2 regions of the Streptomyces chrestomyceticus JCM 4735 genome follow, and region 1 is predicted to be linked to the other one. Evidence: riboswitches for the same ligand, from Rfam matches in the RefSeq annotation. Region 1 holds a riboswitch; the other holds the start of a gene.
The links. A riboswitch is a leader RNA that binds a small molecule or an ion and turns the genes downstream of it on or off. The one in region 1 is predicted to bind glycine.

Region 1 (14,675 bases):
CGAGTGGCGGCGGGCCGCGGGAGAGCACCGGGTTCTCGGACACCGGGCGGCTGCGCGACCGCGATCTGCAGCGGGTCGTCAACGGTCTCTGGGCGTCCGGTGCCGAGGCGGTCGCCGTCAACGAGCAGCGGCTCACGTCCCTCTCGGCGATCCGGGCCGCGGGAGACGCCATACTGGTCGACAACAAACCGCTGGTGCCGCCGTACACGGTGCTGGCGGTGGGGGACGGGCGCAAGCTCGCGACCGCGTTCCAGGACAGTGCGGACGGCCAGTACTTGGACGTGCTGCGCAAGAACTACGGGATTCGTACGAAGATTTCCGCCGAGAACGAGGTCAGGCTGCCGCCCGCGCCCAGTTTGATCGTACGTACAGCACAGCCGAAGGCCGGTGCCGCGGGCGGCGCCGACACAGGGAAGGGCACATCGTGATCGCCGTACTGGGCCTCATCGTGGGAGTCGTGGTCGGGCTTGTGGTCCGACCCGTGGTGCCGACGGTGGTCGAGCCCTATCTGCCGATCGCTGTCGTCGCGGCGCTGGACGCCGTCTTCGGCGGTCTGCGCGCGATGCTGGACGGCATCTTCGACGACAAGGTCTTCGTCGTCTCGTTCCTGTCCAACGTGGTGGTCGCCGCGCTCATCGTCTTCCTCGGCGACAAGCTCGGCGTCGGCGCCCAACTGTCCACCGGTGTGGTCGTCGTACTGGGCATCCGCATCTTCTCCAACGCCGCGGCCATCCGCCGGCACGTCTTCAGGGCCTGATGCCGATGGCTACGGACGACACCCCCGGGCAGGACGGCACGCCGCCGGAGCCGGGCGGGGAGCCGCGGAGGGAGCCGCCCGGCGGGACCGGCGGTGCGGACCGCGGCCCCGGTGGGGCGGACCGGCCGGCCGACCGGCGGCCGATGCCTCCGGAGAGCCGGTCCCAGGAGCGGCAGGACGGCGCTGGGAGCGCCGCTGACGAGGCGCCGGCGGCTGGTACGGACCAGACGGCCGGGCCCGGTGCCGCGGAGCCGCAGGTGACCGGACGGCAGCGTCTGGTGGCCGGTCTGTGGCCGCCGCGGCTGACCCGTGCCCAACTGATCGTGGCCCTGCTGCTGTTCATTCTCGGTCTCGGCCTGGCAATTCAGGTACGTTCCACGAGTGACAACAGCGCACTACGGGGCGCGCGGCAGGAGGACCTGGTGCGCATCCTGGATGAATTGGACAACCGTTCGCAACGCCTGACGGATGAACAGCGCAGGCTGGAGGGCCAGAAGACCGAGCTGGAGAACAGCTCGGACCAGGCCGAGGAGGCCCGGAAGCAGACCGTGGAGAAGGAGCAGCAGCTCGGCGTGCTGGCGGGGACGGTGGCGGCCCAGGGGCCGGGCATCAACCTCACCATCAACGATCCGACGCACTCCGTCGAGGCGGACAAACTCCTGGACACCGTTCAGGAGCTGCGGGCGGCCGGCGCCGAGGCCATTCAGATCAACGAGGTAAGGATCGTGGCCGATTCGTACCTGTCGGACGTCCGTGGCGGCGTGGAGGTCGACGGCAAGCGCGTCACCCAGCCGTACCGTTTCAAGGTGATCGGCAAGCCCGAGGACCTGGAACCGGCGCTGAACATCCCTGGCGGTGTGGTGCAGACTTTGGAGAAGGAGCAGGCCACTGTGTCGGTGAGCCGTGACGAGAAGATCATCGTGGACGCCTTGCGGGAGGCGAAGCGGCCTGACTACGCTCGGTCGTCATCGCGGTGAGCCGGCGACGAATGCGGACGCTTCGGGTCGGGCATGAGGCAGCGGGGGGTCGGCGCACCGTACGGGTGGTGCGTGGTGGAAACTGTGTGAAGGCCACGGACGTTAACAAGATGTCCGGATCGGCCGGTGTCTGCATCGAGGGTTCGTCCTGCCCCACGGGCGGGTCTGTTTCGTTCAAGGGGAATCGCCCGTGAAGTTGTTTGCAAAGCTGTTCGGCAAGAGCGCACGCCAGGAGGGTGGCAGCGGCTCGGCCAAGCACCGTGCCCCGCGCCAGCCCGAGGAGGGCGGCGCCGGCGGAGAGCGTCCGCTCTTCCGTGACCAGGTCGGTGGCCCCGGAGCGCCGGGTGCTCATTCTGTTGACCCCTCCGTGCCCGGCCGCATAGGTTCCCAGGGATCGTCGGCCGCGAACACGGGTGGAGGGGTTGCCTTGCCGGTCTGTACGAGGTGCGGTCACCGCAACGCCGAGGCGAGCCGGTTCTGCTCCAACTGCGGAGCCCCGCTGCGCCCCGGGGCGCAGGCCGAGCGCGCGTCCGAGACGACCTCCACCATCTCCATCTCGGGGCTGGAGGCGTACGACGCGGAGACGACGGGGCAGACGGCGGTGCCGTCGCTGTCCCCCGAGGCGCAGGCGGCCGTCGAGGCGCTGCCGATGGGCTCGGCCCTGCTGGTCGTGCGCCGAGGCCCGAACTCGGGCAGCCGCTTCCTGCTGGACGGCGACCTGACGACGGCCGGGCGGCACCCGCAGAGCGACATCTTCCTGGACGACGTGACGGTCTCGCGCCGGCACGTGGAGTTCCGCCGCGGCCAGGACGGTTTCACCGTCGCCGACGTCGGCAGCCTGAACGGCACGTACGTCAACCGTGAGCGGATCGACTCGGTGCCGCTCGCCAACGGTGACGAGGTCCAGATCGGCAAGTTCCGGCTGGTCTTCTACGCGAGCCAGCGGGGCGTCGGCTTCTGACCGGCCAAGGAAGGTATATGCACCGCACTGCGCCGGGTGGTGCCGGGTCCGCCGGCACCACCTCGGACGGCAAGCTGATGAGCATCGGTACGGTGCTCAACGCGCTGCGCGACGAGTTCCCCGAGGTCACCATCTCCAAGATCCGTTTCTTGGAGGCCGAGGGGCTCGTCGAGCCGCGGCGCACCCCGTCCGGATACCGCAAGTTCAGCGCGGACGACGTCGCCCGGCTGGCGGCCGTCCTGCGGATGCAGCGTGACCACTATCTTCCGCTGAAAGTGATCCGCGAGCACCTCGACGCGCTCGCGCGCGGCGAACAGGTGCCGCTGCCGGCTCCCGCCGCGCCCGCGGGGGAGCTGTTCGAGGGGCTCGGCGAGTCGGCCGGTGAGCAGCCCACGGCCGCCCGCATCGGCCGGGCGGAGCTGCTGGCCACCGCGGAGGTCGAGGAGGCCGAGCTGGCCGACTGGGAGGCGTACGGACTCATCGTCCCGGACGCCGACGGCGGGTACGACATCGAGGCCGTGACGGTCGCCAGGCTCGTCGCCGAACTGGGGCGATTCGGCCTGGAACCCCGCCATCTGCGGGCGGTCAAGGCGGCCGCCGAACGGGAGGCCAACCTCGTCGAGCAGGTCGTCGCGCCGCTGCGCCGGCACCGCAATCCGCAGACCAGGCAGCATGCCGAGGCCACGGCCAGAGAGCTGGCCACGCTGTCCGTACGGCTGCACGCGGCGCTGGTCCAGTCCGCCCTGCGGGTCCGGCCGACGTGAGCAATGGGTGGCCCGACTACCCAAACCGCCCGGGCACGTCCTAGGGTTGCTGTGTGAACGAGCTCGATGTCGTGGGTGTCCGGGTGGAAATGCCTTCCAACCAACCGATCGTGCTCCTACGGGAGGTAGGAGGCGACCGTTACCTGCCCATTTGGATCGGGCCGGGGGAGGCCACCGCCATCGCCTTCGCCCAGCAGGGGATGGCCCCTGCCAGGCCGCTGACGCACGACCTCTTCAAGGACGTGCTGGAAGCGGTGGGCCAGGAACTGACCCAGGTCCGCATCACGGACCTGCGCGAGGGGGTCTTCTATGCCGAACTGGTCTTCGCCAGTGGTGTCGAGGTCAGCGCCCGTCCGTCCGACGCCATAGCGCTGGCGCTGCGCACCGGTACGCCGATCTACGGGACCGACGGGGTCCTCGACGACGCGGGCATCGCCATCCCGGACGAGCAGGAGGACGAGGTGGAGAAGTTCCGCGAGTTCCTCGACCAGATCTCGCCCGAGGACTTCGGCACCAACAGTCAGTGAGCCGGGTGCGCGGAGGGTCGCCTTCCGCGCATTCGAGTAGCCTTTCCCCGTCCTGGGGCACGAGAAACCACTCGCAGGGTGATTATCACTCGGCGTGGCGAGCGCGGCGATCGTTGACGCACCCCGAGTGACTGCATACCGTCGATAGGGCAGGTCCCGTCCGGGACGTGGAGGACGGAGGTCGGCGTGGCAATCACCGGCGACGGTACGGCGGCGGAAGGGGCGTTGCCGCTCCACCCCGGGGCTGTTGACCGCACCCCGGCACAGGCCGCCGAGGCACCGGGGGACCGCGGGGCGGAAACCATCGGCTACCGCGGCCCGACGGCGTGCGCGGCCGCGGGGATCACCTACCGCCAGCTCGACTACTGGGCCCGTACGGGGCTCGTCGAGCCGAGCGTACGGCCCGCCTACGGGTCGGGCACCCAGCGGCTCTACAACTTCCGGGACGTCGTCGTCCTGAAGATCGTCAAGCGGCTGCTGGACACCGGCGTGTCCCTGCAGAACATCCGCACCGCCGTCCGGCACCTGCGCTCCCGCGGGCTGTCCGACCTGGCGAGGATGACCCTGATGAGCGACGGCGCCACGGTCTACGAATGCACCTCGCCCGACGAGGTCGTCGACCTGCTCCAGGGCGGGCAGGGCGTCTTCGGCATCGCGGTGGGCGTGGTGTGGCGCGATGTGGAGGGCGCGTTGTCGCAGCTCCACGGCGAGCGGGTGGACACCGGCGAGACGCTGGTCCGGCACAACCCGCACGACGAGCTGGCGCGGCGGCGCAACCGGGCGGGCTGAGCCGGGCGTACGGCGCGGGAGGCGCACGACGGCAGCGGCAGGGCGTACGGAGACGGCGCCCGGCCGCTGCGCGCGCCCGTCACGGCGGTCTCCTGCGCCTCTGTCGCATCAGGACGCGCCCGAGGTCTCACAGAACGCGGAGCGGGCCGTCAGCCTCGCACAGCGGCTTTCAGGCCGTCCGGCGAGGCCGGTCGGCGCGATTGTCAGTGGTGTGGGGCAGCATCGGTCATGTGAGACGTGCGCCGACGATCCTGCATCTGGACATGGATGCGTTCTATGCGTCCGCCGAGCAGGCGGCCAAACCGAGCCTGCGCGGAAAACCCGTGGTGGTCGGCGGGATCGGCCCGCGTGGTGTGGTCTCCACGGCCTCGTACGAGGCCCGGGTCTTCGGGGTGCACTCCGCCATGCCCACCGCGCAAGCCCGCCGCCGCTGTCCGAACGCGGCGTACCTGACTCCGCGCTTCACCCTGTACCGCCAGGTCAGCGACGTGGTGATGGAGCTGCTGCACGAGCTGTCGCCGCTGGTGGAGCCGCTCAGCCTGGACGAGGCGTTCGTCGACCTGGAGGCGGGCGGCGTCGCGGCGGACACCGAGGCGGTGCGGGAGGTGGGGGAGCGGCTGCGACGGGACATCCGGCGCCGGACGGGGCTGACCGGGTCGGTGGGACTGGCCGGCGCCAAGATGCTGGCCAAGATCGCCTCGGAGCAGGCCAAGCCGGACGGCCTCGTGGTCATCGAGCCCGGCACGGAGCGGGAGCTGCTCGGCCCGATGACGGTGCGGACGCTGCCCGGCGTCGGCCCGGCCACGGCGGAGACGTTGCGCCGGGCGGGCATCCACACGGTCGCCGAGACGGCGGAGGCGGGCGAGGCGGAGCTCGTACGCCTGCTGGGCAGGGCGCACGGCGCGGGGCTGTACGCGATGGCGCTGGGCCGCGACGACCGGCCCGTGGTGGCCGAGCGGGACGCGAAGTCGATATCGGTCGAGGACACCTTCGACGTGGACCTGACGGACCGGACGCGGGTGCGGGCCGAGGTGATGCGGCTGGCGGACCGGTGCGTGCAACGGCTGCGGGCGGCCGGACGGTCCGGCCGGACCGTCGTGATCAAGGTGCGTAACTACGACTTCTCCACGCTGACCAGGTCGGAGACGCTGCGTGGGCCCACGGACGACCAGGGCGTGGTGCGGGAGGCCGCGGCCCGGCTGCTGGACCTGGTCGACACGACGGGCGGCGTGCGGCTGCTGGGCGTGGGGGTGACCGGCCTCGCGGATTTCACGCAGGAGGACCTGTTCGCGCAGGTGGCGACGGAGAAGGCGGCCGAGGAGGAGGCCGAGCGGGCGCGCCGGGCGGCCGACGAGGCCGCGCGGCTGGCCGCCGACGAGCCCGAGCGGCCCCGGCGCTGGCTCCCTGGGCTCGACGTGATCCATGACGAGCACGGGCGGGCTGGGTCCAGGGCAGCGGCGTGGGCCGGGTGACCGTACGGTTCGAGCAGCCGTGGTCCGGGCCCGGGCGGGTGCGCACGTTCCCGGTCGAGGACCCCGCGCTGCGGCCCGGCGAGCCGCTGCCGCTGGTGGGCGGTCCGCCGGACGGGTGGCGCGACGGGCTGCCGGGCGGTCTGCCCGGCGGTCTGCCCGGCGGGGCGGGTGGCTCCGGCGGTGGTGAGCACGGGCCGGGGAGACGGAGGGGCCTGGCGGATCGGGGGAGGCCGGCGGGGCCACGGAGGCCGACGAACCCGGCGGGTCCGGAAAGGACAGCGGGCCCGGAGGCGCGCTGAAGGAGCCCGACGGGCCCGGCGACGGCATGACGGAGGAGACCGGCGATCCCGGCGACGGCACGACGGAGGAGCCCGTCGGCCCCGAAGCTCCTCCGCCCGGTGTTCAGTCCTCCGCGCCGGCCACCCGCCCGAACTCCGTGTCGGCCGGCGCGGCGTCCGAGCCGGGCACGGGATCGGAGGCCGGGATGTCCAGACGGTAGTGGTGATAGAGCTGTAGTTCCTGCTCCGGCGAGAGGTGGCGGCCCACTCCGAAGTCCGGCGCGTCCCTGATCAGCTTGCGGTCGTAGGGGACGTGCAGCGCCTCGTCGACCAGATCGCTGGGCTCCAGGGGCACGAACGCGTCCCGGCTGAAGATCCCGGTGCGTACGGCCGCCCATTCCGGTTCGCCGGTCGCGTCGTCCAGGTACACCTCGTCGACGGTGCCGATCTTGGTTCCGTTCTTGTCGAACGCCTTGCGGCCGATCAAGCTGCGGGGATCGATATCGGTCTGCACGGTCCCTCCAAGTGGTCGCAACTGCCTTGTGACAACTACCAAACGGCACAATTCATGCCCCGGCCACTCGAAGGAACGTCCGTTCGGCGCGCTGGTAGGCTGGCGAGCGGCTGTCGACCCCATGCGGGAGAGTCCTTCGTCGATCTTGGCGGAGGCGCCGAAGGAGCAACTCCTCCCCGGAATCTCTCAGGCTCACGTACCGCATGGACGAGGTCACTCTGGAAAGCAGGGCGGGCCACGGGCGGGCACAGCGCCGGAACCCTTCCTCACCGACGGTGAAAGCCGGTACCGCGTGCGGGACCGGTGAAGCTCTCAGGTTGAGATGACAGAGGGGGAGGCCGTCCGGGCACCAGCGCCGTGGTGCCCCGCGCAGGTCGAAACGACCAGGAGGCCCCCGCAGATGACCACCACCCGCAGCTCCCTGACCGAGCTGGAACGAGGCACCCCGTTCGAGCAGCGGCACATCGGCCCCGGCCCGGAGGACCAGGCCAAGATGCTGGCGCAGGTCGGGTTCGGATCGCTGGACGAACTGACCGCGGCCGCCGTACCGGACGTGATCAAGAGCGCGGAGGCGCTGGGCCTGCCCCAGGGCCGTACGGAGGCCGAGGTCCTCGCCGAGCTGCGGGCGCTCGCGGACCGCAACCAGGTGCTCGCCCCGATGATCGGGCTCGGTTACCACGGCACGTTCACCCCGCCGGTGATCCTGCGCAACGTGATGGAGAACCCCGCCTGGTACACGGCCTACACCCCGTACCAGCCGGAGATCTCCCAGGGCCGGCTCGAAGCGCTGCTCAATTTCCAGACCATGGTCGCCGACCTGACCGGACTGCCGACCTCCGGTGCCTCGCTGCTGGACGAGGGCACGGCCGCGGCCGAGGCGATGGCCCTCTCGCGGCGCGTGGGCAAGGTCAAGCAGGGTGTCTTCCTGGTCGACGCCGACTGCCTGCCGCAGACCGTCGCCGTGATCGAGACGCGCGCCGAGCCGACCGGCGTCGAGGTCGTGGTGGCCGACCTGTCCGAGGGCATCCCGGCGGAGGTGGCGGAGCGCGGCGTCTTCGGCGTGCTGCTCCAGTACCCCGGTGCCTCCGGCGCCGTACGGGACCCGCGGGCCGTCATCGAGCAGGCGCACGAGCTGGGCGCGATCGTGACGGTCGCCGCCGACCTGCTGGCGCTGACGCTGCTGACCTCGCCGGGCGAGCTGGGCGCCGACATCGCCGTCGGCACCACGCAGCGTTTCGGCGTCCCGATGGGCTTCGGCGGCCCGCACGCCGGATTTATGGCCGTACGGGAGAAGTTCGCCCGCAGCCTGCCCGGCCGGCTGGTGGGTGTGTCGGTGGACGCCGACGGCAACAAGGCGTACCGGCTCGCCCTCCAGACGCGTGAGCAGCACATCCGCCGGGAGAAGGCCACCAGCAACATCTGCACCGCGCAGGTGCTGCTCGCGGTGATGGCGGGCATGTACGCCGTCTACCACGGCCCGGACGGCCTCGCGGCCATCGCGCGCCGTACCCACCGCTACGCGTCCATACTCGCGGCGGGCCTGCGGGCCGGCGGGGTGGAGGTCGTGCACGGCGACTACTTCGACACGCTGACCGTACGGGTGCCGGGCCGGGCCGCCGAGGTCGTCGCCGCGGCCCGCGAGGCCGGCGTCAACCTGCGGCTGGTCGACGCCGACCTGGTGGGCGTCGCCTGCGACGAGACCACCGGACGCGCGCAGGTGCACGCGGTGTGGGGCGCCTTCGGTGTCCGGGCCGACATCGAGCAGCTCGACGCGACCGTGGTCGACGCGCTGCCCGAGGGGCTGCTGCGCGGCGACGCCTACCTGACGCACCCGGTCTTCCACCAGCACCGCTCCGAGACCGCGATGCTGCGCTACCTGCGCCGCCTGGCGGACAAGGACTACGCGCTGGACCGCGGCATGATCCCGCTCGGCTCGTGCACCATGAAGCTGAACGCGACGACCGAGATGGAGCCGGTCACCTGGCCCGAGTTCGGGCAGTTGCACCCGTTCGCGCCGGTCGAGCAGGCACAGGGCTACCTCACGCTCATCGCGGAGCTGGAGGAGCGGCTGGCCACGGTCACCGGCTACGACAAGGTCTCCATCCAGCCGAACGCCGGTTCGCAGGGTGAACTGGCCGGTCTGCTGGCCGTACGGGCGTACCACCGCGCCAACGGCGACGAGCAGCGCACCGTCTGCCTGATCCCCTCCTCGGCGCACGGCACCAACGCCGCCAGTGCCGTGATGGCCGGCATGAAGGTCGTCGTCGTCAAGACCGGCGAGGACGGCGAGGTGGACGCCGACGACCTGCACGCCAAGATCGAGCAGTACCGGGACCAGCTCGCGGTGCTGATGGTGACCTACCCGTCCACGCACGGCGTGTTCGAGGAGCACATCACGCAGATCTGCGCGGCCGTGCACGACGCGGGCGGCCAGGTGTACGTGGACGGCGCCAACCTCAACGCGCTGGTCGGCCTCGCCGAGCCCGGCAAGTTCGGCGGCGACGTCTCGCACCTGAACCTGCACAAGACCTTCTGCATCCCGCACGGCGGCGGCGGTCCCGGCGTCGGCCCGGTCGGCGTGCGCGCCCACCTGGCGCCGTACCTGCCCAACCACCCGCTGCAGCCCACCGCGGGCCCGGAGACGGGCGTGGGCCCCATCTCCGCGGCGCCGTGGGGCTCCGCGGGCATCCTGCCCATCTCCTGGGCGTACGTCCGGCTGATGGGCGGCGCGGGCCTCACGCGTGCCACCCAGGTCGCGGTGCTCGGCGCCAACTACATCGCCAAGCGCCTGGAGCCGCACTACCCCGTGCTCTACACCGGCCCCGGCGGCCTGGTCGCGCACGAGTGCATCATCGACGTCCGGCCGCTGACCAAGGCGACCGGGGTGAGCATCGACGACGTCGCCAAGCGGCTGATCGACTACGGCTTCCACGCGCCGACGATGTCCTTCCCGGTGGCCGGCACGCTGATGATCGAGCCGACCGAGAGCGAGAACCTGGACGAACTGGACCGTTTCTGCGACGCGATGATCGCGATCCGCGCGGAGATCGACAAGGTCGGTTCGGGGGAGTGGGACAAGGACGACAACCCGCTGCGCAACGCCCCGCACACCGCGGCGGCGCTCGGCGGCGAGTGGACGCACCCGTACACCCGCGAGGAGGCGGTCTTCCCGGCCGGCGGCGAGGCGGCGGAGAAGTACTGGCCGCCGGTGCGCCGGATCGACGGTGCGTTCGGTGACCGCAACCTTGTGTGCTCCTGCCCGCCCATGGAGGAGTACGACGGCTGATCCGCCGTCGGCGCGCACCGCTCGCGGTCGCGCGGCATGCGAAGGGCCCTCGGCGTCGACGCCGGGGGCCCTGTTGTCCGTTGTGCTCTCTTGTCAGCCGGCGGTCGGTCGGTGCCGTGCCGTGCTGTGCGGTTCCGCGTGGTTCCGTGCGCTGAGGTGATCAGGCGGCGGTGGCCACGTGCGGCGTGCCCAGAACCCGGTGCGGCGCGATGACCTGGCCGTCCGGCAGCAGTTCACCGGTGTCCTCGAACAGGAGGACACCGTTGCACAGCAGGCTCCAGCCCTGCTCCGGGTGGTGCGCCACGAGATGGGCGGCCTCCCGGTCGGCGGAGTCTGCGGTCGGGCACGGCGGTTGGTGCTGGCACATGGATGATGTCTTTCGCTGCGATGTGGTCTGATTCGTCCTGCGGCTCGACGAGATGCTCATGGCCGCTCCCCCGTTTCAGTAGGTCGATACCAGTGTTGCCCCACGGGCCGGATTCCGCAGGGATTTGGCTGCAGCGGCACTCACTAGATAATGACGCATCACCCGTGCGGTCGGTTCATTTCAAGTGCGTCCCCGGTACGGGGCGTTGGGAGCCGGGCGGCCGCGTACTCCGCGCGGGTGAGCGCAGCGGAGCGCCCCGCGTCCGGGAAGGGCGCGGGGCGCGTTCCTGTGAGGCGGTGTGCTCCGGTGCGCGGTTGCGTCGTACGACGTCGGCCGGTCGCCGTGGAGGACCCCCTGCCGGGTCTCAGGCCGGCGACCCCAGCAGGGGCACCGGCGCGAGGCGCAGGGTCAGCCGGGGCAGCAGGTCCGCCACCCGGTGCGGCCGGTGGGCGGCGATGCCCGGCGGGGCCGGCGCCAGCGGGACGAGGACGTCACCCGGGGCGGGCACCCCCTCGGAGCCGTCCGCCGAGACGTCGTGGTGCAGCCACAAAGTGAGCATGTACAGCTCCGGCACGGACAGCAGCCGCGGCTGGTACGGGGTCGGTACGGACTCCGCCTGACGCAGTGCCCGTTCGGTCGACGTGACGTAGGGGCCCTCGCAGAAATGCGAGAAGGTCCAGCCGTCGGCCGTGAGCATGGCTTCCGCGGTCGCCACCGACCGCTCGCCGCTGCGGATCAGGAACCGCCAGCCGGTGAGCCGGGTACGGGGCGGCCCGGCGGGGTGGCTGACATCGTCCAACACGTATACGGGAAGGGGGAGTTCGGCACTCAGCGGGCCCTGGTGGGCACGGAGGGCGGGGGTGCGGGCCTCGCGCACGGCGGTGGGGGAACCGAGGGCGGCGAGGACGCTGCGGAGGGCAGGCGCGGGGGCAGGGGGGACATGCAGCGGCATGGTGGGTCGCCTCTCACTTGGGAGACACGGTGGTGCTGGGCATGGTGCGGACGACGTCGTCAGCGTGCGGGGTCAGAGCGCCAGTACTTGGCCGACCGGGGATGCCGGCCCGGCGGGGGTCAGCCGCTGTGCCGCAGCCCCGGTGGAACACCGCAACGCTGGGCGCCAACTCTCTGCCTCGTCAGCGAAGTTTATACGACGTGTGTTCACCAGGTGTTTCGGCTAGCCGTTCCGCGGATTGCCGACAAGGCGGAATCCAGACCCCTCCGGACGGCCTTTTCGGTGCCTTTGTGCGGTGCCCGGCGCCACGGCCTGGTATTCCGTCGTGAACACGGTAGGCCGGATCCGGACGGTCATTTAGCGGATCTCGACTGCATTTCCCACGACACCATGAGACGGCCTCCGGTCCCGACGGTATGCCCTCGGAATGTGCCAGCCCGTCCGTCTCCCGGAGCCTACCGGTTCCGGCGCACGTCCGAGGCGTTATCGATCGGATTGCCGGGCATCATCGACCGTAGCGCGATCGTCGGGCCCGCCGGGGAGCCCGGCCGACCGGGCGTTGCCGGCAGGCCCCGGACGGCCTGCCGGGCCGGGCCGTCGACACGAGGAGGGACGCTCCGATGGGGGAGAAGGTTGCGGCGGGCGGCACCGGTCTCACCGACCGGCAACACTATCGAAGAAAGCTGCACGAGTGTCTGACGGGATTGCAGAGGCTCCTGAACGAGAAGCGGTTCGACCGCCCCAAGAACCTGATGGGGCTGGAGATCGAATTGAATCTCGCCGGTCCCGACGGTATGCCACGCATGATGAACTCACAGGTTCTGGAGCGCATCGCGAGCCGCGATTTCCAGACCGAACTGGCCCAGTGCAACCTGGAAGTCAATATCCTTCCGCACCGGCTCTCCGGGCGCGTCCTCGACCAGCTCGCCGAAGAACTGCGCACCGGTCTGGCCTATGCCGACCGCAAGGCCGCCGAAGTGGCCGCCCGTATCGTGATGATCGGCATTCTGCCGACCCTGGCCGCCGAGGACCTGGTCGCCTCCAACCTCTCGGAGATCGACCGTTACGTCCTGCTCAACGACCAGATGCGGGCCGCGCGGGGCGAGGACTTCCAGATCGACCTGGAGGGCGTCGAGCGGCTGGTCTCCTCCTCGGCCTCCATCGCCCCCGAGGCCGCGTGCACCTCGGTGCAACTGCACCTCCAGGTCACCCCGAACCGTTTCCCCGCCGTCTGGAACGCGGCCCAGGCCATCGCCGCCGTCCAGATCGCGGTCGGCGCCAACTCACCGTTCGTCTTCGGCCGCGAACTGTGGCGCGAATCGCGCCCGCCGGTCTTCCAGCAGGCCACCGACGTCCGTCCGCCTGAGCTGCGGGCCCAGGGCGTACGTCCGCGCACCTGGTTCGGGGAACGCTGGATCGACGCCCCGTACGACCTGTTCGAAGAGAACCTGCGGTTCTTCCCGCCCCTGCTGCCCATCCACGCGGACGAGGACCCCCTCGCCGTCCTGGACGACGGCGGCATCCCGAGCCTGGCGGAACTGGTGCTGCACAACGGCACCGTCTACCGCTGGAACCGCCCGGTGTACGGCGTCGCGGACGGCGTCCCGCACCTCAGGGTCGAGAACCGGGTCCTGCCCGCGGGCCCCACCGTCACCGACGTCATCGCCAATACGGCCTTCTACTACGGGCTGGTGCGGACGCTGGCCGAGGAACCGCGGCCGGTGTGGGCCCGTATGCCGTTCGCCGCGGCCGCCGAGAACTTCGATACCGCATGCCGCCGCGGCATCGACGCCGTACTGAAGTGGCCCCGCGGCCGCTCCGGCGGCCTCGGCGAGGTCGCCGCCGTACGCCTGGTACGCCAGGAACTGCTGCCCATGGCCGCGGCCGGCCTGGACGCCTGGGGCGTCGAACCGGTCGACCGCGACCACTACCTCGGCGTGATCGAGGCGCGCTGCCGCCGCCGCGTCAACGGAGCGTCCTGGCAGGCCGCCGCGTACCACCACGCGCTCGGCCGCGGGCTGGACCGGGGCGCGGCGCTGGCGGCGATGACCCAGCGCTACAGCGAACTGATGCACTCGGGGGAGCCGGTCCACGCCTGGCCCGTCGAGTGGACCGCCGCTCCGGTGGCGGGGGTGCGGGGGCAGGGCTGAAGGAACGGGGGCGTTCTGCCTCGACGTCGTCGGGGCGGTAACCAGCGACGGTCATCATGGCGTCGGGCTGGTCCGGGACGGTGCCGCGGTCCGCGACGGCCGATCGCCTTCCGGCGGGCTCGGCGCCGTGCGCGTTCCGTGGACACGCCGAGCCGCCGTCGACGTGCTTCAGGCGGGCCGGACGGCCCTGCGGGGGCGGCGTCGGGCAAGCTATGACGTCCTGGCCGTGACGTTTTCGTCGTGACGCCTTACCCGGTACGGAACTGGAGGCAGTTGTGCAGTCGGACGCGAGTCCCGTGACCGGTGCGGAATCCCCTGGCCGGAAGCGGCGGGGCCCGGGCGGCGGGCGGGACGACGGCGTGGACGGCGGCCCGGAAGGGGGCCCGGCCGGCGGGCTCCCGCTACCGATCCTGCGCGGCGAGACGGTGCTGGTCCTGGCGCTCTCGCTCGGCGCCAGCGGCGTCTCCGCGCTCATCAGCTTCATCGGGTCGCTGACCAAACCCGGCGGCCTCAAGGACCAGGCCGCGATGCTGAACTCCTCGCACGCGCCGGGCCGCCCCTGGCTCGACCTCGCCTGGCAGTTGTTCGGCATCGCCACCGCGCTCGTCCCCGTCGCGCTGGTGGCGCATCTGCTGATCCGGGAGCGGGTCGGCGGCCTCCGGGCGGTGGGTTTCGACGGACGTCGGCCCGGATTCGACATGAGCCGCGGCGTCGGCGTGGCGGCGGTCATCGGCGGCAGCGGTCTGTTGCTCTACCTCGGCGCGCGGGCGGCCGGCTTCAACCTGACGGTGGTGCCGGAGGGGCTGCCCGACGTCTGGTGGAAGTTCCCGGTGCTGATCGCCTCGGCGGTGCAGAACGCCGTTGTCGAGGAGGTCATCGTC
Region 2 (14,675 bases), 5.2 Mb from region 1:
CAGTGTCGGCGGCTGGCGCGGCCCCGACCTGGACAGCTTGTGGAACCTCGCGGTGGCCCACGCGCAGTGCAACGGCGCGAAGAGCGACCGCATGCCGAAGCCCGCCGAACTGACCCGCCTGGCCCGCCGCAATGAAGCGATCATGCGCTCCCCGCAGCCCCTCCGCACCACCCTCCGCCGCACCCTGGGGAACGCGGTCCCCGGCCGCCGAATACCGAACTGGACCGCGTTCCTGCATGAGGTCGGGAAGGTGTGCGCCTAGGAGGCCGTCCGTCCGGGGGAGGGAAAGCTGCCCACCGGCCGGGCTGCGGGGACCCGTAGAGGGGCTCCCCGCAGCGCCCCCCCCGGCCTGAGGTGCAGAGACGCGCACCCCGTCAGCCGGCGACCCGGGCCCGAAGGGCCCTCAGCACTCGATGATGTTGACCGCCAGCCCGCCCCGGGCCGTCTCCTTGTACTTGACGCTCATGTCGGCGCCGGTGTCCTTCATGGTCTTGATGACCTTGTCGAGGGAGACGTGGTGGCGGCCGTCGCCGCGCAGGGCCATGCGGGCGGCGGTGACGGCCTTGACGGCGGCCATGCCGTTGCGCTCGATGCACGGGATCTGGACGAGGCCGCCGACCGGGTCGCAGGTCAGGCCGAGGTTGTGTTCCATGCCGATCTCGGCGGCGTTCTCGACCTGCTCGGGGGTGCCGCCGAGGACCTCGGCGAGGCCGCCGGCCGCCATCGAGCAGGCCGAGCCGACCTCGCCCTGGCAGCCGACCTCGGCGCCGGAGATGGAGGCGTTCTCCTTGAAGAGCATGCCGATGGCGGAGGCGGCGAGCAGGAAGCGGACGACGCCTTCCTCGTCGGCGCCGGGCACGAAGTTGACGTAGTAGTGCAGGACGGCGGGGATGATGCCGGCCGCGCCGTTGGTGGGGGCGGTGACGACCCGGCCGCCGGCCGCGTTCTCCTCGTTGACGGCCATGGCGTAGAGGGTGGTCCACTCCATCGCGTTGGCCTCGGGGTTGCCCTCGGCGCGCAGCGCGCGGGCGCCGTTGGCGGCGCGGCGGCGGACCTTCAGGCCGCCGGGCAGGATGCCCTCGCGGGACGTGCCGCGGGACACGCAGTCCCGCATGACCTGCCAGATCTCCAGCAGCCCGGCGCGGATCTCGTCCTCCGTGCGCCACGCCTTCTCGTTCTCCAGCATGAGGGAGGAGATGGACAGGCCGGTCTCGCGGGAGAGGCGCAGCAGCTCGTCGCCGGTGCGGAAGGGGTACTTCAGCACGGTGTCGTCGAGCTTGATGCGGTCCTCGCCGACCGCGTCCTCGTCGACGACGAAGCCGCCGCCGACGGAGTAGTAGGTCTTCTCCAGCAGGGGCGCGCCGCCCGCGTCGTAGGCGAAGAGGGTCATGCCGTTGGCGTGGTACGGCAGGGAGCGGCGGCGGTGCAGGATCAGCTCGGTCGACTCGTCGAAGTCGATCTCGTGGTCGCTGCCTATCTCGGCGCCGAGCAGCCGCAGCCGGCCGCTCTTGCGGATCCGCTCGACCTCGTCGTCGGCGGTCTCGACGTCCACGGTGCGGGGGGAGTGGCCCTCCAGGCCGAGCAGGACGGCCTTGGGGGTGCCGTGGCCGTGGCCGGTGGCGCCGAGGGAGCCGAAGAGTTCGGCCCGTACCGCCGTCGTCTGGGCGAGCAGCCCGTCCTTCTTGAGCCGCCCGACGAACATCCGGGCGGCGCGCATCGGCCCCACGGTGTGGGAGCTGGACGGGCCGATGCCGATGGAGAAGAGGTCGAAGACGGAGATGGCCACGGTGGCGGACTCCCTTGTCTGCTCGTGGTGGACGGTGGAGCACATGGAGCTGAGGGGGCGGACGAAACGGAAGGTACGTTTCTGCGCCGACTGTCGAGCCTAACCCGGACGGCGCACAGACTCTCAGACGGAGGCCATCGGACGGTTGTCCTCCGGCACAACGGCAGACGTCGCAGGGGAGTCGCTTCCGGCGTCGAGAGCGGGGTCGGTGCCGGTCAGACCGGTCTCGTGGGCGCGGACCCCGGCGCGTACGGCCCAGAAGTAGAAGGCGACGGCGGAGAGCGCGACCAGGGCGATGTCCAGGCCGCCGGGGATGACGCCGTGGCCGCCGAAGTCCGGGCTGCCGAGCGCGGACACCGCGGACATCCAGGCGAGGAAGCCGACCAGCCACCAGGCGGGCGCGAACTGCTTGCGCAGATCCGTTTCCCCGCGCCGCCGCAGCACCACCGCCGCGACCGGCGCGGCGACCAGCGTCAGCAGCGCGACCTTGCCGGTGTCCGGCCACTTCGACCAGTACAGCGCGCACGCCGCGAAGGCGAAGGTGAGCGGGCAGAGGACCTTCGCGGCGGGCAGCCGGAACGGGCGCGGCAGGTCCGGCCGGGTCTGCCGGAACACGCCGACCGCGATCGGGCCGATGAGGTACGAGATCACCATGGCGGCCGAGACCACGCTGGCCAGCGCGTTCCAGCTATGCCCGACGGTGATCAGCAGCAGGACCGAGAAGCCGAGGTTGAGCCACATCGCGGGCCGGGCGGTCCCGTACCGGGGGTGGACGGCGGCCAGCTTCTTCGGGAAGAAGCCGGTCTCGGCGAGGTTCTGGACCATGTACGCGGCGGACGCGACGTTGGCGATGTTGGAGCCGGCCGGCGAGATGAAGGCACCGAACTGGAGCATCGTGACGACCCAGTGCAGCATCAGGATCTTGGCCAGGTCGGCGAAGGGCGAGTTGAAGTTCACCCCGTGCCAGCCGCCGGCCTGCGCCAGTTGCTCCGGCGGTACGGCGCCGAGGAACGCCGTCTGCAGGGCGAGGTAGATCACCAGGCCCAGCGAGAGCGCGCCGACCAGCGCGACCGGGATGGCCCGGCCGGGGTTCTTGGCGGCGCCGCCGAGGTTGACCACGGCCTGGAAGCCGTTGAAGGCGAAGACCACACCGCAGGTGGTCACGGCGGTCAGCACGGCCGGCCAGCCGTACGGGGCGAAGCCGCCGTGCGCGGTGAAGTTCGAGGTGTGGAAGCCGGAGGCGATCAGCGCGGCCACGGCCAGCACCGGGATCGCGAACTTGACCAGCGTCAGGACGGTGTTGGCGCGGGCCAGCAACTGGACCGACCAGTAGCAGGTCAGCCACAGCGCGAAGGTCAGCAGCAGCGCGACGCCGCTCCCGGTGAGGGTGAGGTGGTTGGTGGCCGGGTCGACCAGGTCCTGGGCCCAGCCGAAGCCCCAGGAGGACATGTACTGGGTGGCGGCGATGGACTCGATGGGGATCAGCGAGGCGACCGCGATCCACACCGCCCAGCCGGTCAGGAAGCCGAGCACGGGGCCGTGCGAGAGGTGGCCGTAGCGGGCCATGCCGCCGGGGATCGGGTACGCGGCCCCGACCTCGGCGTAGGACATCGCGATCATGCCGATGAAGACGGCGCCGATGATCCAGGCGACCAGCGCCGCGGGCCCCGCGACCTGTGCGGCGGAACCGGCGCCGAAGAGCCAGCCGGAGCCGAAGATCGAACCGATGCCGATCATGGTCAGGGCGAAGAGACCGATCCCCTTGCGGTTGCCCGCGCTCATGTCCATTGCCGTACGTGTTCCGTCCTGCTGTGGTGCGAAGGACCCCGCGTCGTTGAGGGGCCGGTTCTCAGCCTATGGGGCGGAAAATCACCGTAAGGCGGACGGAAAAGCCGTACGCCCGAGGTCAACGACCCCGGGCGCACGGCCTGTTCACCCCGTGGACACCGCCGTGGCGGCACCTTTCGGGGCGTACTTCATGAAACGCGTCACACGGCCGCGGCGAGCGCGCCACAGCGGCGCGCGCCGACGGACCGCGTGGCGCCGGTCACAGCGACGGCCGCAGGGCCGTCACAGCGACGGATACAGCGGGTGCTTCCCGGCCAGGGTGGTCACCCGGGCCTTCAGCGCCTCCGCGTCGTACGACGGCTTCAGCGCCTCGGCGATGATGTCGGCGACCTCGCGGAAGTCCTCCGCCTGGAAGCCGCGGGTGGCCAGCGCCGGGGTGCCGATCCGCAGGCCCGAGGTGACCATCGGGGGGCGCGGGTCGTTCGGTACGGCGTTGCGGTTGACCGTGATGCCGACCTCGTGGAGGCGGTCCTCGGCCTGCTGGCCGTCCAGCTCGCTGTTGCGCAGGTCCACCAGGACCAGGTGCACGTCGGTGCCGCCGGACAGCACGGAGACGCCGGCCTCGGTGACGTCGGACTGCGTCAGGCGCTCGGCGAGGATGCGCGCGCCGTCCAGGGTGCGCTGCTGGCGCTCCTTGAACTCCTCGCTCGCCGCGACCTTGAAGGACACCGCCTTCGCCGCGATGACGTGCTCCAGCGGACCGCCCTGCTGGCCCGGGAAGACCGCCGAGTTGATCTTCTTGGCGAGTTCCTGGGTGGACAGGATCACACCGCCGCGCGGACCGCCGAGGGTCTTGTGCGTGGTGGTGGTCACGACGTGGGCGTGCGGCACCGGGTTGGGGTGCAGCCCGGCCGCCACCAGCCCGGCGAAGTGCGCCATGTCGACCATCAGGTACGCGCCGACCTCGTCGGCGATCCGGCGGAACGCCGCGAAGTCCAACTGGCGCGGGTACGCGGACCAGCCGGCCACGATGAGCTGCGGACGGGTCTCCTTGGCCAGGCGCTCGACCTCGCCCATGTCGACCTGACCGGACTCCTCGTCGACGTGGTAGGGCACCACGTTGTAGAGCTTGCCGGAGAAGTTGATCTTCATGCCGTGGGTCAGGTGCCCGCCGTGCGCGAGGTTCAGACCCATGATCGTGTCGCCCGGCTTGAGCAGCGCGAACATCGCGGCGGCGTTGGCCTGCGCGCCGGAGTGCGGCTGCACGTTCGCGGCCTCGGCGCCGAACAGCGCCTTGATCCGGTCGATGGCGATCCGCTCGACCACGTCGACGTGCTCGCAGCCGCCGTAGTAGCGGCGGCCCGGGTAGCCCTCGGCGTACTTGTTGGTGAGGACCGAGCCCTGGGCCTCCATGACGGCGGCCGGGGCGAAGTTCTCCGACGCGATCATTTCGAGGGTGGACTGCTGACGGTGGAGCTCGGCGTCGACGGCGGCGGCGACGTCGGGGTCGAGCTCGTGGAGGGAGCTGTTCAGAAGCGACATGACTACTTCCTGGGGTTCGCGGGGCGCACGGCCCCGCCGGGCGGCGGGGTGGGCTTGTCAGCCGGTGAAGGCGGTGTACTCGTCGGCCGAGAGCAGGTCGTCCGGCTCGCCGCTGACCTTCACCTTGAACAGCCAGCCGCCCTCGAACGGGGCGGTGTTCACCAGCGAGGGGTCGCTCACCACGTCCTCGTTGATCTCCGTGACCTCGCCGTCGACGGGGGAGTAGAGATCGCTGACGGACTTGGTCGACTCCAGCTCACCGCAGGTCTCGCCCGCCGTGACCGAGTCACCGACCGCGGGGAGCTGCACGAAGACGACGTCGCCGAGCGCGTTGGCGGCGTGCTCGGTGATGCCGATCGTCGAGACGCCCTCCTCGGCGGCCGACAGCCACTCGTGCTCCTTGCTGTAGCGCAGCTGCTGGGGGTTGTTCATGTCTTGATTCTCCTGGATACGGTGGCGTGCTCGGTGCAGGGGTCTTGACAGGTGAGACAGGGGTGCGTCCGGGACGGGGCCGGGGGCGTCACTTCTCGCGCTTGTAGAAGGGAAGCGCCACGACCTCGTACGGCTCGTGGGTGCCACGGATGTCCACCGCCACACCGGCGGTGCCGGGCGCGGCGTGCGCGGCGTCCACGTACGCCATGGCGACGGGCTTGCCGAGGGTGGGCGAGGGGGCACCGGAGGTGACCTCGCCGATGACGGCGCCGTCCGGGCCCACGACCGGGTATCCGGCGCGCGGCACCCGGCGGCCCTCGGCGATCAGCCCGACCAGCTTGCGCGGCGGGTTGGCCTCGGCCCGGTCCCGGGCCGCCTCCAGGGCGGCGCGGCCCACGAAGTCGCCGCCGTTCGTCGTCTTCTCGAACTTCACGACCCGGCCCAGGCCCGCGTCGAACGGGGTGGTGTCCGTGGTCAGCTCGTGCCCGTACAGCGGCATGCCCGCCTCCAGGCGCAGCGTGTCCCGGCAGGACAGGCCGCAGGGGACCAGGCCGGCGTCCTTGCCCGCCTCCGTCAGCGCCTCCCAGAGGGCGACCGCGTCGGCCGGGCGGACGAACAGCTCGAAGCCGTCCTCGCCGGTGTAGCCGGTACGGGCGATCAGCGCCGGGACGCCCGCGACGGTGCCGGGCAGCCCGGCGTAGTACTTCAGGCCGTCCAGGTCGGCGTCGGTCAGACCCTTGAGGATGCCGGGGGACTCCGGGCCCTGCACGGCGAGCAGCGCGTACGCGTCCCGGTCGTCGCGCACCTCGGCGTCGAAGCCGTCCGCCCGCTCGGTGAGCGCGTCCAGCACGACCTGGGCGTTGGAGGCGTTGGCGACGACCATGTACTCCGTCTCGCCGAGGCGGTAGACGATCAGGTCGTCCAGGATGCCGCCCTCGGCATCGCAGATCATGGTGTAGCGGGCGCGGCCGACGGCCACGCCGCCGATGTTGCCGACCAGCGCGAAGTCCAGCAGATCGGCGGCGCCGGAGCCGGTGACGGTGATCTCGCCCATGTGCGAGAGGTCGAACAGGCCGGCGCGGGTACGGACGGCGACGTGCTCGTCCCGCTCACTGCCGTAGCGCAGCGGCATGTCCCATCCGGCGAAGTCGGTCATGGTCGCGCCGAGGGCGCGATGCGTCGCGTCCAGCGCGGTGCGGCGGGGGGCTTCGGTCATGGTGGTGGCTCCCGGGCATGGGTGACAAGACGGTCTCCCCATCTGTCATCGGAACCTGAGAGGTTCACCGGAAGGCCGTGACCGGTCCCGGCTTGCACCTTGGGTGGAGCCACACCACGGCGGCCCGCTTTTCAGATCTGCCTCGCCCGCGCGGTATCGGGGCCTGAGAGATTCAAGGGAGGACTTGCTCCTTCGGCGCCCCGCCGTGACGGCCGGGGACTCTCCCGCGCGGATTCAAGCGGCCGGTATGGAGTTGGCTGAGCGTGGCACCCGTACCAGGACGCACACGGCGGTGTGCGGACCGGCACTTGGCGCGCACATCATCGCACGGGATCGCCGGATACAGGAGCCCTGGTCGTACCGGTGTTCGCAGGGCTGTCACGACAGTGTCCCGGGGCTGTACGGATCGTGGGATTTCCTTGAAGCGCATTACCTTTTCTTGACACTCTGCGGGTAAGGGGACGACGGACCGGGGAGGGGCGATCACGGTGCACAGGCAGGCCGCACTCGCGACAAGTCCGGGAGGCGCGCCCCCGGGCTGTGTCCCGGAACCGGTTCCGGCCGCCGTGCCGGGGCCCCGGCGGCTGCCGCTCGGGGTGGTGCGCCCCGGCCGGACGCGCACCGCGGCGCCGGACGCGCCGGCGGTGGACGTCGTCGACCTCAGGGACCGCGACACCCCGCGCGAGGCGGCCGCGCTGCACTTCGCGGCGGGCGACGTGGTGGTGGTCTCCGGCCTGCCGGGCAGCGGCAAGAGCACGCTCATGATCCGGGTGGTGCCCGCCCTCGACGCGCGCGGCGCCGCCGTGCACCGCATCGACTCGCAGGACGTACGGGAGCGCTGGGAGCGCGGCAGGCTGCGCCGGCTTCCGTACGCGCTCTACCGGCCGCTGGTCCGGGCCTCCCACTACACGGGGCTGCGGCGGGCGCTGCGCTCCGGCGGCAGCGTGGTGGTGCACGACTGCGGCACGCTCACGTGGGTACGCCGCTGGCTCGCGCGCGAGGCCCGGCGCGGGGGACGCGGACTGCACCTGCTGCTGCTGGACGTACCGCCCGAGGTCGCGCTGTCCGGGCAGCGCTCGCGCGGACGCGGAGTCTCCGGTTACGCCTTCGCCCGGCACCGGCGCGCGGTACGGCGGCTCACCGCCCGCGCCCGTGCGGCCCGGCTCCCCGCGGGCTTCACCTCGGCCGTCCTGCTGGACCGGCCGGCGGCGGGGGCGCTGCGGCAGATCGCCTTCGAGTGAAGGCTGCCGACGGGTACGTGTGAGCGCCGCCTTCGGGTGCTTCGGGTACGAGTGCGGCCCGCCTCTCAAGGGCTGGGCGTCCGTACCCCTCGCCTCCGCTCCGGCCTACCGGACACCTGACGGGCCGTACGGAACCTCCCGTACGACCCGTCACTACCGGTCCTAGTCCAGACATATCTCCCGCATCCGCGCCTCCTCCGGACGCTCGGCGCCGGGCCGATCTAGAGGCCCAGTGCCTTGAGCAGCACAGTCGGCAGTGAGAGCACCGAGTTGACCAGCGACGGGACACCCTGCTGCTGCGCCTCGGCGGGCTGCTGGCGCGGCGCGTCGGCGGGCGGCTGCGCGTCGGCGGCCGGCTGCTGGTCACCGGCCGGCTGCGGGTCGGCGGCCTGCTGGGCGCCGTCGCCCGGCCGCGGGTCGCTGATCGGCGCCTTCGGCTGGGCGGCCGGCTGGTCGTCCGCGTCGTCCGCCGGCTCCGCGGCGGGCCGGGCCGGACGGTTGGCCGCCGGAGCGGCCGCGGGCCGGTCGGCCGGCTGCTGCAGGCCGCCGAGGAGCTTGTCCAGGCCCAGGATCGTGAAGATGTCGGTGACGGACCGGGAGACCGAGCCGGTCAGGCTCGTGGAGTCGGTGTCCTCCCCGGGGGCCGGGGCCCGGCGCTCGGCCAGCTCGTCCAACTGCGTGCGCAGGTCCTGCGAGACCCTGCGCAGCCGGACGGAGTCGGCCGTCACCGTACGGTCGGAGTCCTCGTTCAGTTGGTCCGCCAGCCGCTGCGCGTCCTGGAGGACCGTGTCCAGACGGGTGCGGGCGGACCGCACCTGCACGGAGTGGCCGCGGCTGTCGGCCGACTTCTCGGCCAGTTCGGCCGAGGCGTCCGCCAGCCGGCCGATGTCGTCGACGATGATGCTGTGGTTGCGGACCGGCGGCTTGGGGTCTTCCGACGCGGCTGCCGCGGAACCCACGGCGCCGAGGGCGAGGGCGCCGGCGGTGGCGGCGCTGACGAGGGTGGCGGCGGTCCGGTGCGTTGCCATCAGGAGACGTGCCTTTCTGTAGGAACGGAACGGCAGGGCAAGATCACCCTGGAGCCACCTTGAGAGGGGTGTGTACGGTCCGCAACCGCTCGCGCGCGTTCGGTGGTCCCCCGGACGCACCAGGGCCCCGGCCGCCTGCTGGCGTTAGGGTCGTCGACCAGGTAAAGCGCGGTACGGAGCGGGTGGGTGGACATGGACTTTCCGGAGCAGGGCATTCCGCGGCTGGAGTGGCCCGCCAACGAACTGGAGGAGGTGCTCGCCGCCTCGGTGGGGCACCCCGGGGCGGGCGCCCGCATCGTCGAGGTGCTCGGCCGCAGCCGGATATGGGTGCCGCTGCCCAAGGGCGGCGGCCCGGAGAGCGCCGGGATGGGCCGGGCGGGCCTGGACCTGCCCACCGTCGAGATCGGCTCGGCCGCGTATGTCCCCGTCTTCAGCTCCGAGCAGGAGTTCCAGCGGGTGGCCGGGCCGCAGATGTCCTTCGCCGTCGCGCCGGCCGCCGAGTTCGCCCGCGGCCTGCCCCCGCTGCTCGGCATCGCCGTCAACCCGGAGGGCACGGTCGGGGTGCCGCTGCCGCCGGACGCGGTCGCCGAGCTGTGCCGCACCGGCCGCCCGGACCAGCCCGGCGCGCCGAGCGGCGCCCGGGTCCGGCTGTTCGAGCCGGACTGGCAGGAGGAGCCGGTGGACTTCCTGGCCGCGGCCGGGCTGGAGTTCTCGTCGGCCGGGTTCGTGGTCACCGCGCGCCGCGCGCTGGCCAGCGTCGAGGGGGAGGCGCCCGCGCTGTTCGTCGGCGTCCAGGTGGATGCCATGGCCGTCGCACCGCACGACCCGGCCGTACGGGACGCGGTGACCGCCGCCCTCGGGCGGGCGCTCGGCGGGACCCCGCTGACCTGGCCCGTCCAACTGGTCATGCTGGACCTCGCGCAGGGCGACCCGGTCGCCGACTGGATGCTGGAGCGGGTCCGGCCCTTCTACTCCCGCGACGTCGTCTAGCCGCTCAGGCCCCACACCCCCCACGCCCCGCGCCCCGGCACGCCCGGGGTGCTCCTTCCCGTGACCGCAAGCCGTGTGTGCTGATCCGGCCGGGGTCCGGACGCAGGCTCTAAGCTGTTGTTGCAACCGGCAGGCGTACCCCACGTGCCTGCCGACAGGAAGGGACGGACCACGTGAGCGCGGGTGCGCATCAGGGAGCGGCTGCCGGGCAGGTCGAGCAGATGCTGCAGCAGGTCTCGCCCGGCCGGTACGACGCCTACGAGGCGTTGCTGCAAGCGCTCGCCGCCGGTCAGGTCTGGATGCTGCTCTGGCACGGCCAGGCCGGCTCGCCCGATGCGCAGTACGGCAACATGGAGGTCGACGGGCTCGGCTACGCGCCGTGCGTGACTTCCGCCCCCGAACTCGCCGCCAGCGGCTGGAACCGCGCCCACGAGGTCGTCTACGGACGGGACATCGCGGCCACCCTCTTCCCCGACCGCTGGGGCCTGTGGCTCAACCCGCACGCCCCCGGCGGCGGCGTCGGCATCCCGTGGCTGGACCTGCGGCGCATCGCGGGCGGCCTGGACCGGCTGCCGGCCGGCCCGCTGCGGATCTCCGAACCGGCCATCGAGATTCCCCAGTTCTACGCCCTCCTGGGGCAGAACGCGCACCGCACGCCCGCGGTGCGCTCCCTGCGCCGGGCCTGGGTGCAGCCCGCCCTCGGCGCCCCGTACCTGGCCATCGGCCTGGACCTGTATGACACGGGTCAACCGGCCGTGGACTCCGTACGGTTGATGATCCAGCAGTCCATCGGCGCGGTGCCGGAGGGACTGCCCGTCTCGACGGTCGCGATGAACGACGAGTACGACCCGGTCGGCATGTGGATGCGGGCCAACGCGCGCCCGTTCTTCGACCGCGACGCCTACGCGGCGGGCCCGGTACCCGCGCCTGCCCCGGCCCCCGCGCCGTCGTACGGGTACGGCTACCCGCGCCCGTACTGAGCTTGCCGGCCGGGGCCTGGCCGCGGCCCGGGGCAGCGGGCTCGCGGCGTGCGGATCGCGCGCCTATGAGGGCAAATCGAACGGCCACATTCCCCCAGCAGGGGGTTACCCACGGGGCGTGAGCGGGAACCGTGCCGCGCCCCGCCTCACGTCACGCCCTGCCTCACGTGACGTTCCGCCTTACGGTCGCGCCCCGCCCCTCGTCGCCCCGCCGTTACCCGCCCGGCGCCGCCCCTCCACACCGCACCGCCCCGCGACTGACGCCGCCCCCACCGCCCTACAGGCCGAATTGGGCGCTGTCGCCGAGAAGTTGAGCCCTGTTCGGGCCCGTGCGAACCGCTCAGTCGGGGCGGGTGTCCGCATAACGGAGGGCCGTGGGCTACATCACAGTTACGCATCCATTCCCGGCCAGGGCTGGTGAGTGATCGCAACTCGGATGAAGACTCCCGCAGCAGAGGGTTTCGGCCCTGTGTACGAGATGCACCGTTCGTCGTCGCGTGACGTTCCGCGACTTCTGCTCCGCCCGCAACATCCGCAAGACCTGCAACACCTGTACTCGCAACACCTGTACCCGCATTGCCAGCCGTACAAGCATCAGTTGCTCCAGTCTGTTCCAGAGCTCTCCCCGTTGCACCAGCAGCACCACTCGCACCAGGACATTTCCCGCACCAGGGCACCACTCGCACCAGAAGCACCATTCGCACCAGTGATGTGAACCAGGCCGCCGACCGCGGCGCGCAAGGGCCGGCGGCGCCGGCCGAGAGGGGTCAAAGGCACCGTGACCGCACCGATCGAGACCACCGGGGCGGCTGCCGAAGCGCAGCCGGAAGCGGTGCTGGAAGGCGTCGAGAGCAAGAAGATCGAGGGGCGCTCGCTCGGCCAGATCGCCTGGCTGCGCTTCCGGCGCGACAAGGTCGCGGTAGCGGGTGCCATCGTTGTCATCCTGCTCATCGTGATCGCGGCGCTGTCCCGGCCGATCCAGTCCTGGCTGGGCCTGGACCCGAACAGCCCGAACCAGGACCTCATCGACCCCAACACCACGCTGCCCAAGGGCGACTTCGGCGGCATGAGCCTGGACCATCCGCTCGGCGTGGACCCGAAGTTCGGCCGCGACCTGCTCGCCCGGGTGCTGGAGGGCTCCTGGGTCTCGCTGATCGTGGCGTTCGGCGCGACGCTGCTGTCGGTGGCCATCGGCACCGTGCTCGGTGTGGTGGCCGGCTTCTACCGGGGCCGGGTGGACGCGCTGATCAGCCGGCTGATGGACGTCTTCCTGGCGTTCCCGCTGCTGCTCTTCGCCATCGCCATCTCGGCCTCGCTCCAGGGCGGCGCCTTCGGGCTCGAAGGGCTGCCGCTGCACATCTCGGTGCTGATCTTCGTGATCGGTTTCTTCAACTGGCCGTACATGGGCCGGATCGTGCGGGCCCAGACGCTCTCGCTGCGGGAGCGGGAGTTCGTGGACGCCGCGCGCGGCATGGGTGCCCGCGGCCCGTTCATCCTCTTCAGGGAGCTGCTGCCCAACCTGGTGGGCCCGATCATCGTCTACTCGACGCTGCTGATCCCCTCCAACATCCTCTTCGAGGCCGCGCTGAGCTTCCTGGGCGTCGGTATCCAGCCGCCCCAGGCGTCCTGGGGCGGGATGCTCAACCAGGCGGTCAAGTTCTACGAGGTGGACCCGCAGTACATGCTCGTCCCCGGCCTCGCGATCTTCGTCACCGTGCTGGCGTTCAACCTCCTGGGCGACGGCCTCAGGGACGCGCTGGACCCGCGCAGCAGCCGCTGACCCCGCCCGGGCGCCGTACGTCCGGCAGCACCCACCCAAGTTTCCGACCAACGAAGGGGAAACCGACCATTATGCGAAGGTCAGTCCCGGTCGCAACGATCGCGGCCCTCACCAGTGCGGGCCTGTTGCTGTCCGGCTGCAGCGGCAAGAGTTCGAGCAGCGGCTCGGCCGAGGCGAACGCCGCCACCAAGGGCATCGTCAACGCCTCGGACGAGAAGGGCGGCACGCTCACGTACGCGATGAGCGACGCCCCGAGTCCTACGACCCGGGCAACACGTACTACGCCTACGTCTGGAACTTCAGCCGGCTGTACGCCCGCCCGCTCACCACCTTCAAGCCGGGGCCGGGCCCCAAGGGCAACGAGCTGGTGCCGGACCTCGCCGAGTCGATGGGCAAGTCCAGCGACGGCAACAAGACCTGGACGTACAAGATCCGCAAGGGTCTGAAGTACGACGACGGCAAGCCGATCACCTCGAAGGACGTCAAGTACGCGGTGGAGCGCAGCAACTTCGCGCGTGACGTCCTCTCGCTGGGCCCGAACTACTTCCAGACGTACCTCAAGGACAACGAGGGCGGTTACAAGGGCCCGTACAAGGACAAGAGCCCGGAGGGGCTGAAGTCCATCGAGACCCCGGACGACCAGACCATCGTCTTCCGCCTCAAGCAGCCCTTCGCGGAGTTCGACTACCTGGTCAGCGCCCCGCAGACGGCTCCGGTGCCGCAGGCCAGGGACAAGGGCGCGGACTACACCAAGAACATCGCCTCCTCGGGCAGCTACAAGTTCGACACCTACGAGGAGGGCAAGAAGGTCGTCCTCGTCCGCAACCCGAACTGGGACGCCAAGACCGACCCGCTGCGCAAGCAACTGCCGGACAAGATCGTGCTGAACATGAAGGTCGCCCAGTCGACGATCGACAAGGACCTGAAGGCCGGCAACACCCACATCGACATGGCCGGCCGCGGGGTGGACGCCCAGACCCAGGCCCAGCTCCTGACGAGCACCAAGGAGAAGGCCAACACCGACAACGCGCTCGGCCAGCGCCTGTCGTACGTGGCGATCAACCCCAAGGTCGCGCCGTTCGACAAGGTCGAGTGCCGCCGGGCCGTGCAGTACGCGGTCGACAAGAAGGCCGTGCAGACCGCGCAGGGCGGGCCGATCCGCGGTGACGTCGCCACCACCGTGCTGCCCACCGACCTCGCCGGGTACCAGAAGTTCGACCAGTACCCGCAGAAGTACAACGGTGAGAACCTCGACCTGACCGAGGCCAAGAAGCAGTGGCAGGCGTGCGGCGCCGGCAACGTGAGCACCACCATCAGCGCCCGCAGCGACCGCCAGGACGAGGTGGACGCGGCGACCTCGGTGGTCGGTTCGCTGAAGAAGATCGGCATCGACGCCAAGATCCAGACGTACCCGAGCGGCAAGTACTTCTCGGACTACGCGGGCGTGCCGGAGTTCACCAAGAAGAACAACATCGGTCTGATGATGATGCAGTGGGGCTCGGACTACCCGACGGGCTTCGGCTACCTGAACCAGATCGTCAACGGCAAGGCGATCCAGAAGTCCGGCAACTCCAACCTCTCCGAGCTGGACGACCCGGCCATCAACAAGCTGCTCGACGAGGCCATCGCGACCAGCGACAAGGGACAGCGCGAGAAGGACTACGCGGAGATCGACAAGAAGACGATGGAGCAAGCGGTCATCGTCCCGCTGACCTACTTCAAGATCCTGCTGTACCGCTCGCCGAAGGCCACCAACCTGGTGTCCACCTCCGCCTACAGCGGTGAGTACGACTACCTCAACGTCGGCGTCAAGAAGTAGCAGCCCCGGAAGGCAGGTGAAGGCATTGGTGTCCGCGGGCCGGCCGGTCCGGTCCGCGGCGCCGACGCCGCAG

Region 2: it holds a riboswitch for glycine, as region 1 does, so the genes downstream of both, gcvT (glycine cleavage system aminomethyltransferase GcvT) here and gcvP (aminomethyl-transferring glycine dehydrogenase) in region 1, are expected to answer to the same signal.

What each region holds. Positions count from the first base shown of each region.
Region 1 is NZ_BHZC01000001.1:8,175,163-8,189,837, forward strand. It holds gene EJG53_RS35770 (DUF881 domain-containing protein) at 1-428, shown strand, start outside; gene EJG53_RS35775 (small basic family protein) at 425-757, shown strand; gene EJG53_RS35780 (DUF881 domain-containing protein) at 763-1,734, shown strand; gene EJG53_RS43455 (FHA domain-containing protein) at 2,162-2,695, shown strand; gene ftsR (transcriptional regulator FtsR) at 2,713-3,459, shown strand; gene EJG53_RS35795 (bifunctional nuclease family protein) at 3,513-3,986, shown strand; gene EJG53_RS35800 (MerR family transcriptional regulator) at 4,173-4,775, shown strand; partial or broken gene EJG53_RS35805 (DNA polymerase IV) at 5,006-6,546, shown strand; gene EJG53_RS35810 (PRC-barrel domain-containing protein) at 6,650-7,039, opposite strand; glycine riboswitch at 7,154-7,251, shown strand; gene gcvP (aminomethyl-transferring glycine dehydrogenase) at 7,440-10,325, shown strand; gene EJG53_RS35820 (DUF5999 family protein) at 10,486-10,692, opposite strand; gene EJG53_RS35825 (hypothetical protein) at 11,057-11,644, opposite strand; gene EJG53_RS35830 (glutamate-cysteine ligase family protein) at 12,265-13,794, shown strand; gene EJG53_RS35835 (CPBP family intramembrane glutamic endopeptidase) at 14,154-14,675, shown strand, end outside.
Region 2 is NZ_BHZC01000001.1:2,954,004-2,968,678, reverse strand. It holds gene EJG53_RS12190 (HNH endonuclease) at 1-262, shown strand, start outside; gene EJG53_RS12185 (L-serine ammonia-lyase) at 404-1,786, opposite strand; gene EJG53_RS12180 (APC family permease) at 1,910-3,574, opposite strand; gene glyA (serine hydroxymethyltransferase) at 3,857-5,116, opposite strand; gene gcvH (glycine cleavage system protein GcvH) at 5,174-5,548, opposite strand; gene gcvT (glycine cleavage system aminomethyltransferase GcvT) at 5,637-6,764, opposite strand; glycine riboswitch at 6,797-6,905, opposite strand; glycine riboswitch at 6,906-7,001, opposite strand; gene EJG53_RS12160 (AAA family ATPase) at 7,253-8,005, shown strand; gene EJG53_RS12155 (hypothetical protein) at 8,227-9,033, opposite strand; gene EJG53_RS12150 (enhanced serine sensitivity protein SseB) at 9,226-10,023, shown strand; gene EJG53_RS12145 (enhanced serine sensitivity protein SseB C-terminal domain-containing protein) at 10,197-11,003, shown strand; gene EJG53_RS12140 (ABC transporter permease) at 11,782-12,783, shown strand; partial or broken gene EJG53_RS12135 (ABC transporter substrate-binding protein) at 12,855-14,602, shown strand.